Regions from separate parts of the Weizmannia sp. FSL W8-0676 genome, predicted to be linked through region 1. Evidence: riboswitches for the same ligand, from Rfam matches in the RefSeq annotation. Region 1 holds a riboswitch; the other holds the start of a gene.
The links. A riboswitch is a leader RNA that binds a small molecule or an ion and turns the genes downstream of it on or off. The one in region 1 is predicted to bind lysine.
Positions count from the first base shown of each region.

Region 2: another riboswitch for lysine. It lies ahead of NST20_RS01775 (amino acid permease); the one in region 1 lies ahead of NST20_RS10030 (aspartate kinase).

Region 1 covers NZ_CP151954.1:2,022,816-2,030,906, reverse strand. The annotation lists gene uvrC (excinuclease ABC subunit UvrC) at 1-1,679, shown strand, start outside; lysine riboswitch at 1,782-1,959, shown strand; gene NST20_RS10030 (aspartate kinase) at 2,096-3,325, shown strand; gene NST20_RS10025 (YslB family protein) at 3,365-3,823, opposite strand; gene NST20_RS10020 (succinate dehydrogenase cytochrome b558 subunit) at 4,252-4,860, shown strand; gene sdhA (succinate dehydrogenase flavoprotein subunit) at 4,932-6,683, shown strand; gene sdhB (succinate dehydrogenase iron-sulfur subunit) at 6,756-7,523, shown strand; gene NST20_RS10005 (thioesterase family protein) at 7,622-8,091, shown strand, end outside.
Region 2 covers NZ_CP151954.1:346,703-354,793, forward strand. The annotation lists gene NST20_RS01770 (transposase) at 335-1,798, shown strand; gene NST20_RS01775 (amino acid permease) at 2,141-3,631, opposite strand; lysine riboswitch at 3,731-3,924, opposite strand; gene NST20_RS01780 (XRE family transcriptional regulator) at 4,403-4,945, shown strand; gene NST20_RS01785 (ABC transporter ATP-binding protein) at 4,972-6,072, shown strand; gene NST20_RS01790 (ABC transporter permease) at 6,069-6,860, shown strand; gene NST20_RS01795 (ABC transporter permease) at 6,864-7,673, shown strand; gene NST20_RS01800 (ABC transporter substrate-binding protein) at 7,670-8,091, shown strand, end outside.

The DNA.
Region 1 (8,091 bases):
GGAAGGCCAAAATTTTAAAAAACCGTGTCCGCTCTTACTTTTCCGGTTCGCATGACGCAAAAACGCAGCGGCTTGTCAGCGAGATCGAAGACTTTGAGTATATTGTCACTTCTTCCAATATTGAAGCCCTTATTCTTGAAATCAACTTAATCAAAAAGCATGACCCGAAATACAACATCATGCTAAAAGATGATAAAACATACCCGTATATTAAGCTGACCCATGAACGCCACCCGCGTCTGATCACCACCCGGAAAGTGAAGAAAGATAAGGGAAAATATTTTGGCCCGTATCCGAACGTGCAGGCGGCCAATGAAACAAAAAAGCTGCTGGACCGGTTGTATCCTTTGCGGAAATGCACCAATATGCCGGACCGCGTCTGCCTTTATTACCATTTGGGCCAGTGCCTTGCGCCGTGTGTCAATGAGGTGAAAGAAGAAACATACAAAGAGATCACCGACCAAATTACTCGCTTTTTGAACGGGGGCTACACGGAAATCAAAAAAGAACTGGAAGAAAAAATGCATGAGGCTGCTGAAAAACTTGAATTTGAGCGGGCAAAAGAATACCGCGACCAGATCGCCAATATTGAAATGACGATGGAAAAACAGAAAATTACCATGACGGATTTTACGGACCGCGACATTTTCGGCTACGCAGTGGATAAAGGCTGGATGTGTGTCCAGGTGTTTTTCATGCGCCAAGGAAAGCTGATTGAACGGGATGTCTCGCTTTTTCCGTCTTACGATGAGCCGGAGGAGGAATTTTTGAGCTATTTGGGGCAGTTTTACGCCAAACCGGAGCATATTAAGCCGAAAGAAGTGCTGATTACGGAAAAAGCAGACCGGGAACTGGCAGAACAACTGCTGGAAATCAAAGTGCTCCAGCCAAAAAAAGGCCAGAAACGGGAACTTGTGTTAATGGCCGAGAAAAACGCAAAGATTGCTTTGAAAGAAAAATTTGCGTTGATTGAACGGAACGAGGAACGGACGATCAAAGCCGTTGAAAATCTAGGCGAAAAGCTCGGCATCTATACGCCGCACCGGATTGAAGCGTTCGATAATTCGAATATCCAGGGGACAAACCCGGTTTCGGCGATGGTCGTGTTTGTGGACGGCAAGCCGGCAAAAAAAGAATACCGCAAATATAAAATCAAAACGGTGGAAGGGCCGGATGATTATGAATCGATGCGCGAAGTGATCCGCCGCCGTTACATCCGTGCCCTGAGGGAAAACTTGCCGCTTCCGGACCTCATCATCATTGACGGTGGAAAAGGGCAAATTGACGCGGCAAGGGATGTGCTCGAAAATGAGCTCGGGCTTGAGATTCCGCTCGGCGGCCTGGCAAAGGATGAGAAGCACAATACATCGCAGCTTTTGTTCGGCAACCCGCTGGAAGTCGTGCCGCTCGGGCGGAACAGCCAGGAATTTTACCTGCTCCAGCGCATCCAGGATGAAGTGCACCGGTTTGCGATTACGTTCCACAGGGAATTGCGCGGAAAATCCGCATTTCAATCGGCGCTTGACGATATTCCGGGCATCGGACCGAAACGGAAAAAACAACTGCTCCGCCACTTTGGTTCCTTAAAGAAAATGAAGCAAGCGAAGTTGGAAGAATTTGTGGAAGCGGGCATCCCGCGCCCGGTATCCGAAACATTAATCAAAAAATTACAAGAATAACCTGGCAGGGTTTTTCCGTATATGGTATAATCATGATAATTTCATATGGCAGGCTTTGTTTCAGACTTTCGGGAGCGGCTATCCCGGCGTCCGGCAAAGCCGTTACATGATAGAGGCGCAAAACTTAAGAGTAAGGAACGGGAGAAGATTGGGCTTCCGGGATCGTTCCTGAAAGGAAGTTTTGCCGAAGTGGAAATGGCCTCAATGCCGTTTTTGCTGGTTCTGTACTGAAGAAGTCCGGAACTGTCAGGATGGAATGTCTTGGAGCGCTATCTCACAGGAATAACTGCGTACCCGCGTATGCAAAAGCGATGAGATATCCGTTCTCATTGCTTTTTTTAAATGGGCGCCAAGTTGCTTTGCTTTCAATCTGACAGCCTCATCTTACTTATAAACTGCAGAAGGTGGCGGAGTTATTGGGAATCATTGTTCAGAAATTCGGGGGAACTTCGGTTGGAAATGTGGAAAGGATCCGGAATACGGTCGACCGGATTATTGAAGAAAAGGAAAAAGGCCATGATGTTGTTGTCGTTGTCTCCGCGATGGGCAAAACAACGGACCAGCTTGTCGGGCTTGCAAATGAACTTTCGGCGTATCCTGCAAAACGCGAAATGGATATGCTGCTTTCAACCGGCGAACAGGTGACGATTTCGCTTGTCGCCATGGCACTGATCGATCGCGGCTACGATGCCGTTTCTTATACCGGTTGGCAGGCCGGCATTATAACGGAACCCGTGCACGGAAACGCCCGGATCACGGAAATCCGGACTGAAAAAATCAAATCCCGTCTGGCAGCCGGGCAAATTGTCGTTGTTGCTGGGTTTCAGGGCATTACCCCGGAAGGCGAAATTGCGACGCTCGGCAGGGGCGGCTCGGATACAACGGCGGTGGCGCTTGCAGCAGCGCTTCATGCCGACCGCTGCCTGATCTACACGGATGTAACCGGCGTGTTTACGTCCGACCCGCGCTATATTCCGACTGCCCGGAAGCTTAAGGCTGTATCCTACGATGAGATGCTTGAACTGGCGAGCCTCGGGGCGGGCGTCCTGCATGCAAGGGCGGTGGAGTTTGCCAAAAATGCGGCTGTGCCGCTGATCGTTTGTTCGAGCCTTGAAAGGGAGGAAGGCACGTTAATAGAGGAGGAAGTTTCGGTGGAAAAAAATTTAATTGTCCGCGGCGTTGCATTTGAAGACGGCATTACAAGGGTAACCATTTTCGGGCTGGAAAACGGCTTCCGGAATTTGCCGGATATATTCACGACACTGGCGGAACACCATATTGATGTCGATATCATCATCCAGAACCGGACGGCGGACCATAAAACATATTTATCATTTTCGATAAAAGATAAAGATCTAAAAGAAACGGCCGATCTTTTGGAAGCCGGGAAAGAAGCCCTCAGCATCGACCATTTTGAAACGGAAACCGGCCTCGCAAAAGTGTCCATCATCGGCTCGGGCATGGTTTCCAACCCAGGCGTTGCGGCAAAAATGTTCCAGGTTCTGGCCGACCACGGCATTGCGATTAAAATGATCAGCACGTCCGAGATCAAAGTATCCACCGTTGTCGATGCAAAAGAAATGGTTCGGGCCGCCCGGTGCCTGCATGAAGCATTTGAACTGGATGCAGTGGAACAAAATATATGAAAATATGAAAAAGCAGGGGAGCCCCCTGCTTTTTCATATTTATTCCTCGGCCGGGTCTTTCGCATCCCACTGCACGGTGATCCGGATTTTTTTTGCCTTTTTCGCAACTTCTTCCACAGCTTCCGTGATCAGTTTTTTCTGCATCTGGTACTGCTCGGCCAAAAACCCGGCTTCAAGCTTGAATGTCGGTTCTGCGCCTGCGCCCATATCCAGCTGCCGTTCAATCATCGGCCCGGACAACTCAAATTCAATATGATATTTCTCTTCTTTTTTGATTGACAACGTTCCCCAGCCGGCCTCTTTGAAAAAAGAAACCATTTCTTCATAGGTAAGCAACTGGAATTTTCTTGCCAAATGTTTTCCCGCCCAGTACAGAATATCCGGCGTTTCCTTGCCGAGTATATCCGGAATTAATATATTGCGCAACAGCTCATATCCGAATGCGGGCACCATCAGCTGTTCCGCAACGGTTTGTTCATTTCCACCAGAAGATTTCACGCAATTCCCCTCTTTCTATATGCTATATTATATACAAAATAAAACCGGACTTAAAAGCATTTTTTAAGTATACACAAAAATAAAGGGAACTTTTTCCGCCGGTTTCCGCGTTATACGGGGAAGTGGTACCGGTTGCGGTAAAATCCGATGAAAAAAGACAAGCCTTGGATAAAAATTCCTTTTTTATGCAAAAGCATATGGCAAAAGAGCTATACTGAAAAAATTTTAAAAAAATGGAAGAAAGACTGACAAATATGACAAATAAACGGCATTTTCAGCGCAAATTCATGAATGCGTTTCCTTGACGTGCCCATTTGTCGGGAGTACAATAAAACTGTCACATAATTGTTATAAAATATTTATGCGGGAGGAAGCTATGCAAAATTTGTCTTCTTTGCATAAATTCACACTACAAAGGGGGATACAATGTGGCTGGAAATCGAGAGTTTTATAACCGCAAACTGCATTCTTTGCTGGGTGTTGTACCCATCGGCTTATTTTTAGTCATCCACTTGACCGTAAACCACTATGCGGTAAACGGTGCTGCTGCCTTCAATAAAGCAGCCGGTTTTATGGAAAACCTGCCGTTCCTGCTTTTTGTGGAAGTAGTATTCATTTATCTGCCGCTTCTGTTCCATGCAATTTACGGCTTATACATTTCGTTTACGGCATCGAGCAATGTCGGCACGATGGGCTACTTCCGGAACTGGATGTACCTATTGCAAAGAATCAGCGGTGTGCTGGTCCTGATCTTTCTCGTATTTCACATCTATGAAACACGCATTCAAATGGCGCTTGGCAAGGAATTGAATTTTGATCTGATGGCAAATCTTTTAGCAAATCGTTGGATGCTCGCCTGGTACATAATTGGGACAGTGGCTGCCATTTTCCACTTTGCCAACGGTCTCTGGTCGTTCCTGGTCAGCTGGGGCATTACACAGTCACGCCGGTCACAGCAAATTTCCACATATGTGATGATCGTGGTCTTTGTGCTGCTTTCCGTTGTCGGCGTCAGGGCTTTATTAGCATTTGCATAATGAAAAGATTCGAAAAATAGCAGTTTACTGGTTTGTAAGAGGCATCAAGTATGAAAAGGGAGTGAATCAAGTTGGCTAATGGCAAAATCATTGTTGTCGGCGGAGGGCTTGCCGGTTTGATGGCGACTGTAAAAATTGCAGAAGCAGGCCGGCAGGTTGATCTGTTTTCTTTAGTGCCGGTAAAAAGGTCGCACTCTGTTTGCGCACAGGGCGGCATTAACGGCGCTGTCAATACAAAAGGGGAAGGGGATTCGCCATGGATCCACTTTGACGATACGGTATACGGGGGCGACTTCCTTGCCAACCAGCCGCCGGTAAAAGCGATGTGCGAAGCGGCGCCGGGGATTATCCACTTGTTTGACCGGATGGGTGTCATGTTCAACCGCACGCCGGAAGGGCTTTTGGACTTCAGGCGTTTCGGCGGCACCCAGCACCACCGCACAGCATTTGCAGGCGCGACAACCGGCCAGCAGCTTTTATACGCATTGGATGAACAGGTAAGGCGCCATGAAGTGGACGGGCTTGTCACGAAATACGAAGGCTGGGAATTTCTCGGCATTATCAAAGACGATGAAGGCATCTGCCGCGGCATTGTTTCGCAAAACCTGACCACAATGGAAATCAAAGCTTTTCCTGCGGATGCTGTCATTATGGCATCAGGCGGCCTTGGCATTATTTTCGGGAAGTCGACCAACTCGATGATCAATACCGGCTCGGCGGCTTCTATTGTATACCAGCAGGGCGCAACGTATGCGAACGGCGAATTTATCCAGATCCACCCGACTGCCATCCCGGGTGATGACAAACTGCGGCTGATGAGTGAATCCGCACGCGGGGAAGGCGGGCGCATCTGGACATACAAAGACGGCAAACCGTGGTATTTCCTGGAAGAAAAATATCCGGCATACGGGAACCTCGTGCCGCGCGATATTGCAACCCGTGAAATTTTCCATGTCTGCGTGGACTTGAAACTCGGCATTAACGGCGAGAACATGGTCTATCTCGATTTGTCGCACAAAGATCCGCATGAACTGGACGTTAAACTGGGCGGGATTATTGAAATCTATGAAAAATTTGTCGGCGATGACCCGCATAAAGTGCCGATGAAAGTATTCCCGGCCGTCCACTATTCCATGGGCGGATTATGGGTGGACTATAAGCAGCATACGAGCATTCCGGGGCTGTTCGCAGCAGGCGAATGCGACTACTCGATGCACGGCGCGAACCGCTTAGGGGCAAACTCCCTGCTTTCTGCCATCTATGGCGGGATGGTAGCCGGGCCTGAAGCTGTCAACTACATCGACGGGCTTGAAAAGAGCGCGGATGCACTGCCGTCAACCGTCTTTGAACGTGCTGTCCAGGAACAGGAGAAAAAATGGAACGATATATTGTCGCTTGACGGAACCGAAAATGCCTATGTGTTGCATAAGGAACTGGGCGAATGGATGACAGACAATGTGACGGTTGTCCGTTACAATGACCGTCTGAAGAAAACGGACGAAAAGATTCAGGAATTAATGGAAAGATGGAAAAATATTAATGTTGTAGATACATCGAAATGGAGCAACCAGGCGGCTTCGTTTACACGGCAGCTGTATAACATGCTGCAGCTGGCGCGCGTCATTACGATCGGCGCCCTGAACCGTAATGAAAGCCGCGGCGCCCACTATAAACCTGATTTTCCGGACCGCAACGACGAAGAATGGCTGAAAACGACGATGGCAAATTATGACCCTGTGAACAATGAGCCGGTTTTCAGCTATGAAGATGTGGATGTATCGCTGATCAAGCCGCGCGTGCGCGACTACACGAAGAAGCACTGATTCGGATCGGGCGAAAGCGGATTTTTTCCGGCTTTTGCCCGGGTGATTTCATAAGGAAAGAGGAGAATAAGGATGGGTGAACAAAAAACCGTTACATTTATCATACAACGCCAGGATAATCCGGAATCAGAACCATACGACGAAACGTTTGAAGTTCCGTACCGGCCGAATATGAATGTCATTTCGGCCCTGATGGAAATCCGCCGGAATCCGGTCAATGCCAAAGGGGAAAAAACAACACCTGTTGTTTGGGAAATGAACTGTTTGGAAGAAGTTTGCGGCGCCTGTTCCATGGTGATTAACGGCAAACCGCGCCAGGCTTGTTCAGCGCTTGTGGACAAACTGGAGCAGCCGATCCGCCTTGCCCCGATGCGGACCTTCCCGGTTGTAAGAGATTTGCAAATTGACCGCAGCCGCATGTTCGACTCGCTGAAAAAAGTGAAAGCCTGGATTCCGATTGACGGCACTTACGACTTAGGGGAAGGGCCGCGCATGCCGGAGAAAAAAAGGCAGTGGGCTTATGAACTGGCAAAATGCATGACGTGCGGCGTATGTTTGGAAGCCTGCCCGAATGTCAACAGCCGTTCAAACTTTATCGGGCCGGCCCCGCTTTCGCAAGTACGGTTATTTAATGCGCACCCGACCGGCCATATGAACCGTGATGAACGGCTTGAAGCGATCATGGTTGACGGCGGCCTTGCCAATTGTGGCAACTCGCAAAACTGTGTGCAAGCCTGCCCGAAAGGTATCCCGCTGACAACATCCATCGCAGCGTTAAACCGTGAAACAACCATTTATATGTTTAAAAAATTCTTTGGCAGTGACCATACGGTTGACTAATGCCGAAAGTGCCACATCAAAGCGGAAACAGTACGATGTGGCGCTCTTTTTCAAACAAAAAATGAATGGCTGTTCACTCATTAAAAGGAGGCATTCCATTGAAAAAACATATCTCTTATATTGATGACTGGGACGCCTGGGAAGAAGGATTTTCGTTTTATCTCCCGGTGACGGTCCGTTTTTCCGAAACCGATATGTTCGGCCATATGAACAATACCGTTCCGTTTATTTATTTTGAACAAGCGCGGATTGAATTTCTCCAGCAGCTCGGGTTTATGGGCGACTGGGCAAAAAGAGGCACCGGATCCATCCCGGTCGTGGCGGATTTGCAGTGTGATTTTTTGCAGCAGGTTTTTTTCAATGACAAGCTCCGCATTTATGTAAAAGTCTCGAAAATCGGCAATTCGTCCGTTGACTTGCACTACATGGCGAAAAATGAAGCGGATGAAATCTGTTTTACCGGGCGCGGGACAATGGTGCAAATTTCGGCCGCAACCGGAAAAGGAAAACCGTGGACGGCGGAAGAAAAAGCGAGATTCGCCGACCCGCAAGCTTATGTCTCATCCGG
Region 2 (8,091 bases), 1.6 Mb from region 1:
GCCAAAATGCTATATCCCCTGAAACTGTAAGCAGTCAGACAATTAAAGGTCGTTGATTTATTCCACTAAAGAAAAAAGACGTTTGTAGGAACATTATGACAAATGTAAAAAGAAATTGTGAGTTTTTGATTTTAATGGGGTAAATTTATTTGTTATAAGTGTCTAAATTTTTCCACTTTTGTCGGTTTTGGGCGGGTTTCAATAGATTAGGCTACTCATTCCTGTGGTAAATATTGTAAAACGGAAAAGGATGATTTTTTTTGAAAAAAAAGAGCCATGAAAGCCACTCCTTTGCTAAGATATAAGTACGATCAAATATCCAGGGAGTGATTTCATGACTATTTCTATTCTAACACAAACCAGAGACTTTTCAATACAACAAAATTTGATTCCCCACAATTGGCAAGACTATGCCGATATACCATTTGTCATTCCAGCCATGTGTTTCCCATGGGAGATTTTTAAGCCGATTGAACGAGAATACTACACCCTTTTATATTTGCACCTAAAAAATGAAAGAGCACATGATCCTTCTAATGAAATACAACCGGCACTATTTTCAATAACGGAGGAAGAAGACAAGTCTGCGTCTTCATTATTTCATCTCCCTTCCACTGGGAGAAAACCGCATCCTTTCATGCCCTTTTTTCGTGCTTTTGAACTGGCCTCTTTACAGTATATTGAAGTGATGGTGGAGAGTGTCTATTTGCAAGTGAAATCAAACCCGCTATTTGCCACCATGTGTGGATTTACGGAGAAAATTCCGAGCTACCGTTCCTTTGCTCGTTTTGATCAAATCATGACAACAAATGGTCTTTGGGAAAAAGCCCGGCTATTGGTTGTTGAATATAATAAAGGGGAAGGCGTGGTTGAAACGAATGAGGAAGCAGCCGCCGTGGATACATCGCATATAGAGGCAGAAGCAACCTTGAATAAAACAAGGAAGACGTGTTCTTGTGAGGGTGATTGCGATTGCCCCAAAGTCCTTACGGACGACAATGTAGGGGTAATGCGTAAAAGTAATGCAGTCTCCTATATTGCGCATAAATTATCAATGGTATGCGGGGTGAGATCCGGTTTGCCTTTGACGCGGGAAGTATTTAAAGGAAATACACCCGATGGGAAAACATTAGAACCGACATTGGAAACGTTTAAGACAGAGCACCCCGAGATGGCTGAGCAGTTGAGCTTTATCCTGGCAGATGGAATCTACCAAACGCCGGAAAATCAAAAAGTGACAAAGGATGTATTACAGGCGAAATTGGTGGCACCGATCAATCCACGGAACCGTAAAGATAAACCAACTACCGCCCGGGGGATTGAAAAAATCAACCGGTACGGCACTCCCATCTGTATCAGTGGACATAAAATGGAACTTAGAGGATCTGATCGGGAAAAGGGGCAATATATTTACACTTGTCCTGTATTTCATCCAAATGCCAAGCAAGAAGGTCTCACCTGCCCGCTAGCGAATCACGCGGAATGTTGTAATGGGGCAGCACAAGGAAGAGTATTTAGGATGGACTTTGATCAAACGCCTCAAGTAGATGTCGAGTTGCCGCAACATGGTCGCACATTTGAAGTGTTATATAGTGCCAGGACGATCATCGAAAGAATCTTTGGCATTTTAAAAGACGGATACAGTCTCCGTCGTGTTCACAAGCGTGGGAAACAGGCAGTTGAAGCTCATGTAGATCGATGCATGATATCTATGCACATCATGGCAAATATGGCGTACCATCAGACAGGAAAGGCCAATTGTGGATGGACACGCAATCGGCTGCAAAGAGCAAATTAAGTTATTCACAGGTGGATATGTGAATAACTCAAATGAACGTTTTCTTTCCACAAAGGGTAGTGAAAAAAACCATTTTGTGAAGGCGGGATACGTATGCCCTTTTTTTGAAGAAAAATGACCGTTTTACTTCTATTGAATTGAAAATCTGGATGAAAAGGCAAAAAAATCGGGATAATTAATTTTCCAGAGCCTCGCTCAAGGGTATATTTTTATTTTGGCAGAGGCTCTAGGTAAGGGAAACGTTTTCATAAATAGAAATAAAGGTAAATTTCATATAATTTATGTAAAGTGTAAGTTTCTGATAAAAGTAAAAACCCGCGGCATCCACCGCAGGTTTTTCCGTTATGGTTCCCGGTTAAAATCGCATTCCCGTAAAGAAACGACTTTTGTCTTTTTCACACATTTATAAATGAGCCATACGGCAATAAAGATGGGGAGGCCGATATACGAGACAAATACGCTTCCCCACTTAATATGGTCTCCCAAAAATGCCTGGTAGTTTTGCCCGAGAATGACGACCGTACAAACGGCAAACGCAAATAGCGGGCCGAATGGGAACCATTTTGAACGGTAAGGCAGGTCGCTCAAAGCTTTGCCTTGTGCTACATATGCACGGCGGAATCGGTAATGGCTGATGGCAATGCCGAGCCAGGCGATAAAGCCGGATAAGCCGGATGCGTTCAGGAGCCAGTTGTACACTGCCCCGTCGCCGAAGAAAGACGCAAGGAAAGCAACCGTTCCGACAAGCGCAGTGACAATCAGTGCATTCACCGGCACCCCGCGTTTATCCAGTTTCCCGAGGAATTTCGGCGCTTTGCCGTCGCGCGCAAGTTCCCAGAGCATCCGCGTTGACGCGTACATGCCCGAGTTGCCGGCAGAAAGAACAGCCGTTAAAATAATCGCATTCATGACAGAAGCCGCAAAAGCAATGCCGGCACGCTGAAATACAATTGTGAACGGGCTCATCGTAATGTCATCGGCGGTTAATCTCGAATCCGTGAACGGAATCAACAGGCCGATGACAAAAATCGCCAGAATATAGAAAAGCAAGATTCTCCAAAATACAGATTTCACAGCACGCGGAATGGTCTTTTCCGGATCTTCGCTTTCACCGGCCGCAACCCCGAGCAGTTCTGTTCCCTGGAATGAAAACCCGGCTGCCATAAAAACCCCGAGCACGGCCAGGAATCCGCCGTGGACTGGGCCGTCTGCAATCGTAAAGTTAGAAAAGCCGATTGTTTTTCCGCCCATAATCCCGAAAATCATCAGTGCGCCGACAATGATAAAGGCAATGACGGTTACGACTTTAATGATTGCAAACCAGTATTCAGCTTCCCCGAACCCTTTTACAGATAAATAATTTAATAAGAACATGATGAGAAGGCAAGCCGCACTCCACACGATCGAAGGCATGTGCGGGAACCAGAATTTCATGATAATGGTTGCTGCTGATAATTCGGCTGCGATCGTGATCGCCCAGTTGTACCAATAGTTCCAGCCAAGCGCAAATCCAAGTGCCGGATCAACAAATTTTGTTGCGTACGTGCTGAAGGTGCCTGCAACCGGCATGTAGGCGGCCATTTCTGCAAGGCTTGTCATTAAAAAGTACACCATGACGCCGATTAATGCATAAGCGAGAAGCGCACCGCCAGGCCCCGCGCTGTGGATTGCCCCGCCGCTTGCCAGAAAAAGCCCGGTTCCGATTGATCCACCGAGGGAAATCATGGTCAGGTGGCGGGATTTTAATTTCCGCTTCAGCTTCGTCAATTCACCCTTTTTTGCAACGGGAACCGCTCCGGCTGCAGTGCTTTGCCCATGATAGAAGTCATCCATCCTTGATTCACTCCTTTTTATATAGGAAGGAGCAGGGAATAAACAAAAATGCCGCAGTCGTGGAGACGCGGCATCAAAGCGTATACCCTCCATCAACCTTCCGAAGATAGCTCAACACATATGCGGAGGGGAATCGCATATGTGACAGTTCTGTTCCTGTTCGGAAACAGCCCCAACATGGCACCGCGGGATCCGGCACCACGTTTCGGCAGCTTTTCCTTTCAACCGGAGTCTTAAACTTTACCCGTGTCTCGTCCGATTTACTCATAAAAGCTGCGACCTCTACCTCACCGGATTTGATGAGGATTTTTTTATTCCATTTGATTTACATATTATTATAGTTATTTTTTTAGGGAAAATCAATAGAAAAGGAAGCAGAACGGGGTGGCAAAAATATATGGGATATAAAATGGGCTTAAGTTTTTACATCAAGCCCGGCACTAATTTGCATGATTGACTTTTTGCAGCGGGCAACAGCGCGGCAATATTTTGTCCATTTTATATACAGGCTTATTGGCAAACATCTGCCTCTCCGTGCGAAAACTGCAAACGCCTGATTGGGATGGTTCGTTGGCTGAAAAGGAGGGGCTACCGCTTTTCCGCGGGTACAAACAGGCAGGATGACAGCCTGATTCGTGTTTTTTTTCAAAAAGGCCTTTACATCTGCCTGCTTTTTTGTATAATACATATGAAAGTAAACTTAAAGTTTAACAAAACAAAACTTCCTTGCCTTTGAGTTTACAAATGCTAAACAAAATGGAAGGTTTTATGATGAAGATCGGGAAAAAAATTAAAAACTTAAGGTTAAAAAAAGGACTCACCCAAGAGGAACTTGGAGAGCGCACGGACTTAAGCAAAGGCTATATTTCCCAGCTTGAGCGGGATTTAAGCTCCCCTTCGATTGACACGTTTTTTAATATATTGGAAGTGCTCGGCTGCACGCCGAAAGAATTTTTTGACGAAGAAGAGCGTGAACAAAAAGTCGTATACGGGGAAGAAGACCAGACCGATTATCTCGATGAAGAGCGCGGTTATAAAATCCAGTGGCTCGTCCCGGAATCGAATGAAAAGGAAATGGAACCGATCCTGCTTACGCTTGAGGAAAAAGGGGAGTTTAAAACGTTTGAACCTTCTTTATCGGAAACCTTTGCCTATGTACTGGAAGGCCGGATTGCGGTGCGGCTTGGCAAACGCCTGTACCGTGCAAAAGCCGGAGAAGCCATTTATTATCATGCATCCGATGAGCATCAGATCCTGAATGACGCGGAAGGCCGGTCCAGGCTTGTACTCGTTGCTACGGAATCGTATCTGTAAGCTGAACATAGAAGAGGAGGACAGCAATGAACAGCGATATCATCATTCGTTTTGAACATGTCACAAAACAATACGACGATGATCCTGCTATTTTGGATGACGTCAGTTTTGAAATAGAACGCGGAAAATTTTACACTCTGCTCGGACCGTCGGGTTGCGGAAAAACAACGATTTTGCGCCTGATTGCGGGATTTATTGCGCCGACAAAAGGAAATATTTACATCAATGGAAAAATCGTGAATGACGTGCCAGCCAACCGGCGCCAGGTCAATACCGTTTTCCAGGATTATGCGCTATTTCCTCATTTAAATGTGTATGAAAACGTCGCATTTGGGCTGCGCATTAAAAAAATGAAGGCAGCTGTGATTGAACAAAAAGTAAAAGAAGCCTTGAAGTTTGTGAATCTGGAAGGCTATGAAAACCGGGAAATCAGCGAAATGTCAGGCGGGCAGCGGCAGCGTGTCGCGATTGCGCGCGCGATTGTCAATGAACCGGAAGTGATTTTGCTGGACGAACCGCTTTCCGCGCTGGATTTGAAGCTAAGGACAGAGATGCAGTATGAACTGCGTGAACTGCAGCGCCGCCTTGGCATTACGTTTATTTTTGTCACGCACGACCAGGAAGAAGCGCTTGCGATGAGCGATGAAATTTTTGTCATCAATAACGGGAAAATCCAGCAGAGCGGCACGCCGACCGATATTTACGATGAACCGATCAACCGCTTTGTCGCGGACTTTATCGGCGAGTCCAATATCCTTCCGGGAAAAATGATCAAGGATTTTGTTGTGGAATTTAACGGCCATGCGTTCGAATGCGTTGACCGCGGCTTTCATCCGAACGAGCCGGTTGAAATTGTCATCCGCCCGGAAGATTTAGAAATCACGACACCGGAAAAAGGGAACTTGAAAGTGCGGGTGGATACGCAGCTGTTCCGCGGCGTCCATTATGAAATTTGTTGCTACGATGAAGAGGGAAATGAATGGCTTGTCCACTCGACAAAAAAAGCAAAAGTCGGGGATACGATCGGCCTTTATTTTGAACCGGAAGCGATCCACGTGATGAGATTCGGCGAAACAGAAGAGGAATTCGACCGGCGCCTGGAAGCGTACGATGAGGTCCGGCCATGAAAGTAAATGCACGCACTTTTTATCTCGTTCCGTATTTGCTGTGGATCCTTCTTTTTGTAATCGCGCCGATTTTGCTCATTCTCTATTATTCTTTTTTTGATATTGAAGGGCATTTGTCGCTTGTCAACTATGAAAAATTTTTTACGCCCGTTTATTTGAAAATGACGCTGAGCTCTTTTTGGTATGCGTTTTTGATTACGGCGTTTACACTTTTGATTTCGTATCCGACTGCTTATCTTTTGACAAAATCGCGGCATAAGCAGCTCTGGCTCTTATTAATCATTTTGCCGACATGGATCAATTTGTTGTTAAAAGCGTATGCGTTTCTTGGGATTTTCGGCACATTCGGCCCGGCCAACTCGTTTCTTGAATGGATGGGCATCGGGCAAAAGCAGATTTTATTTACAGACTTCAGCTTTTTGTTTGTGTCTACTTATATTTTTATCCCATTTATGATTTTGCCGATTTATAACGCGCTTGAAGAACTAAACCCGGTCTTTATGGATGCGGCGCGCGATCTTGGCGCCTCGAAATGGACCACGTTCCGCTGCGTTGTGTTTCCGCTCACGCTGGACGGTGTCAAATCAGGGTGTCAGGCTGTCTTTATTCCGTCTCTGTCACTCTTTATGATTACGCGCCTGATTGCGGGAAACCGTGTCATTACGCTCGGTACGGCAATTGAGGAGCATTTCCTTGTCACACAGGATTGGGGCATGGGGTCTACGATCGCCGTCTTTTTGATCATTGCCATGGTCGTCATTATGATTGTGACCGGCAACCGGAAGTGAGGGATGAAGTTGAAAAAAAGATGGAAATGGTCAAACTTATATCTGATATTTGTGTTTATCGTCCTTTACGCACCGATCTTTTATTTAATGTATTATTCGTTCAACAAAGCAGGAAACATGCATGAATTTAGCGGTTTTACATGGGAATGGTACAAGGAAGTGTTCCAGGACACGCGCCTTATGATCATTGTCATCAATACGCTTGTGATTGCGCTACTCGCATCCGCGATTTCAACGGTGATCGGTGTGATGGGGGCGCTCGCGATCCGGTTTGTGAAAAGAAGAAGAACGAAAAATGCGCTGCTTTCGCTCAATAATGTGCTGATCGTAAGCCCTGACGTCATTATCGGTGCATCGTTCCTGATTTTATTTACGATTGCAGGGATCAAGCTCGGGTTTACATCCGTTCTCGTTTCGCACATCGCTTTTTGCATTCCGATTGTTGTGCTGATGGTGCTGCCGAAACTGCAGGAAATGAGCCCGACTTTGATTGATGCGGCGCGCGACCTTGGGGCAAGCCAGTGGGATGTGTTGTCGAAGGTGATTCTCCCGTATATTACGCCCGGTATTTTTGCCGGTTTTTTCATGGCGCTCACGTATTCGCTCGATGATTTTGCCGTCACCTTTTTTGTCACCGGGAACGGCTATTCGACGCTTTCCGTTGAAATTTATTCGCGGGCGCGCCAGGGGATTTCACTCACGATTAACGCGCTGTCAACGCTGCTCTTTTTCTTCTCTATTATCCTTGTGATCGGGTACTACCTCGTGAACCAGCGCCAAGCCCGCACGAACGGAATGGGGGTTAAAAGATGAAACAGCTGCTGCGTGTTTTTATTGCGATAATCGTTGTCGCCCTTGCCCTGCAATTTCTCGCTGGGCGCATGAACCAAACGGAAGGCTATGCAGGCGGAAATACGATCACGATTTACAATTGGGGGGATTATATCGATCCCGCCTTGATTAAGAAATTTGAAAAGCAGACCGGCATCAAAGTCATTTATCAAACTTTCGATTCGAACGAAGCCATGATGACAAAAATCTCCCAGGGCGGTACAACGTTTGATGTTGCGGTTCCATCCGAGTATATGATCGAAAAGATGAAAAAGGAGAACTTGCTGATTCCGCTTGATCATTCGAAGCTGCCGAACTTGAAATATATCGATTCGCGCTTTATGGATTTGCCGTTTGACCCGGGAAATAAATACTCGGTGCCTTATTTCTGGGGGACGGT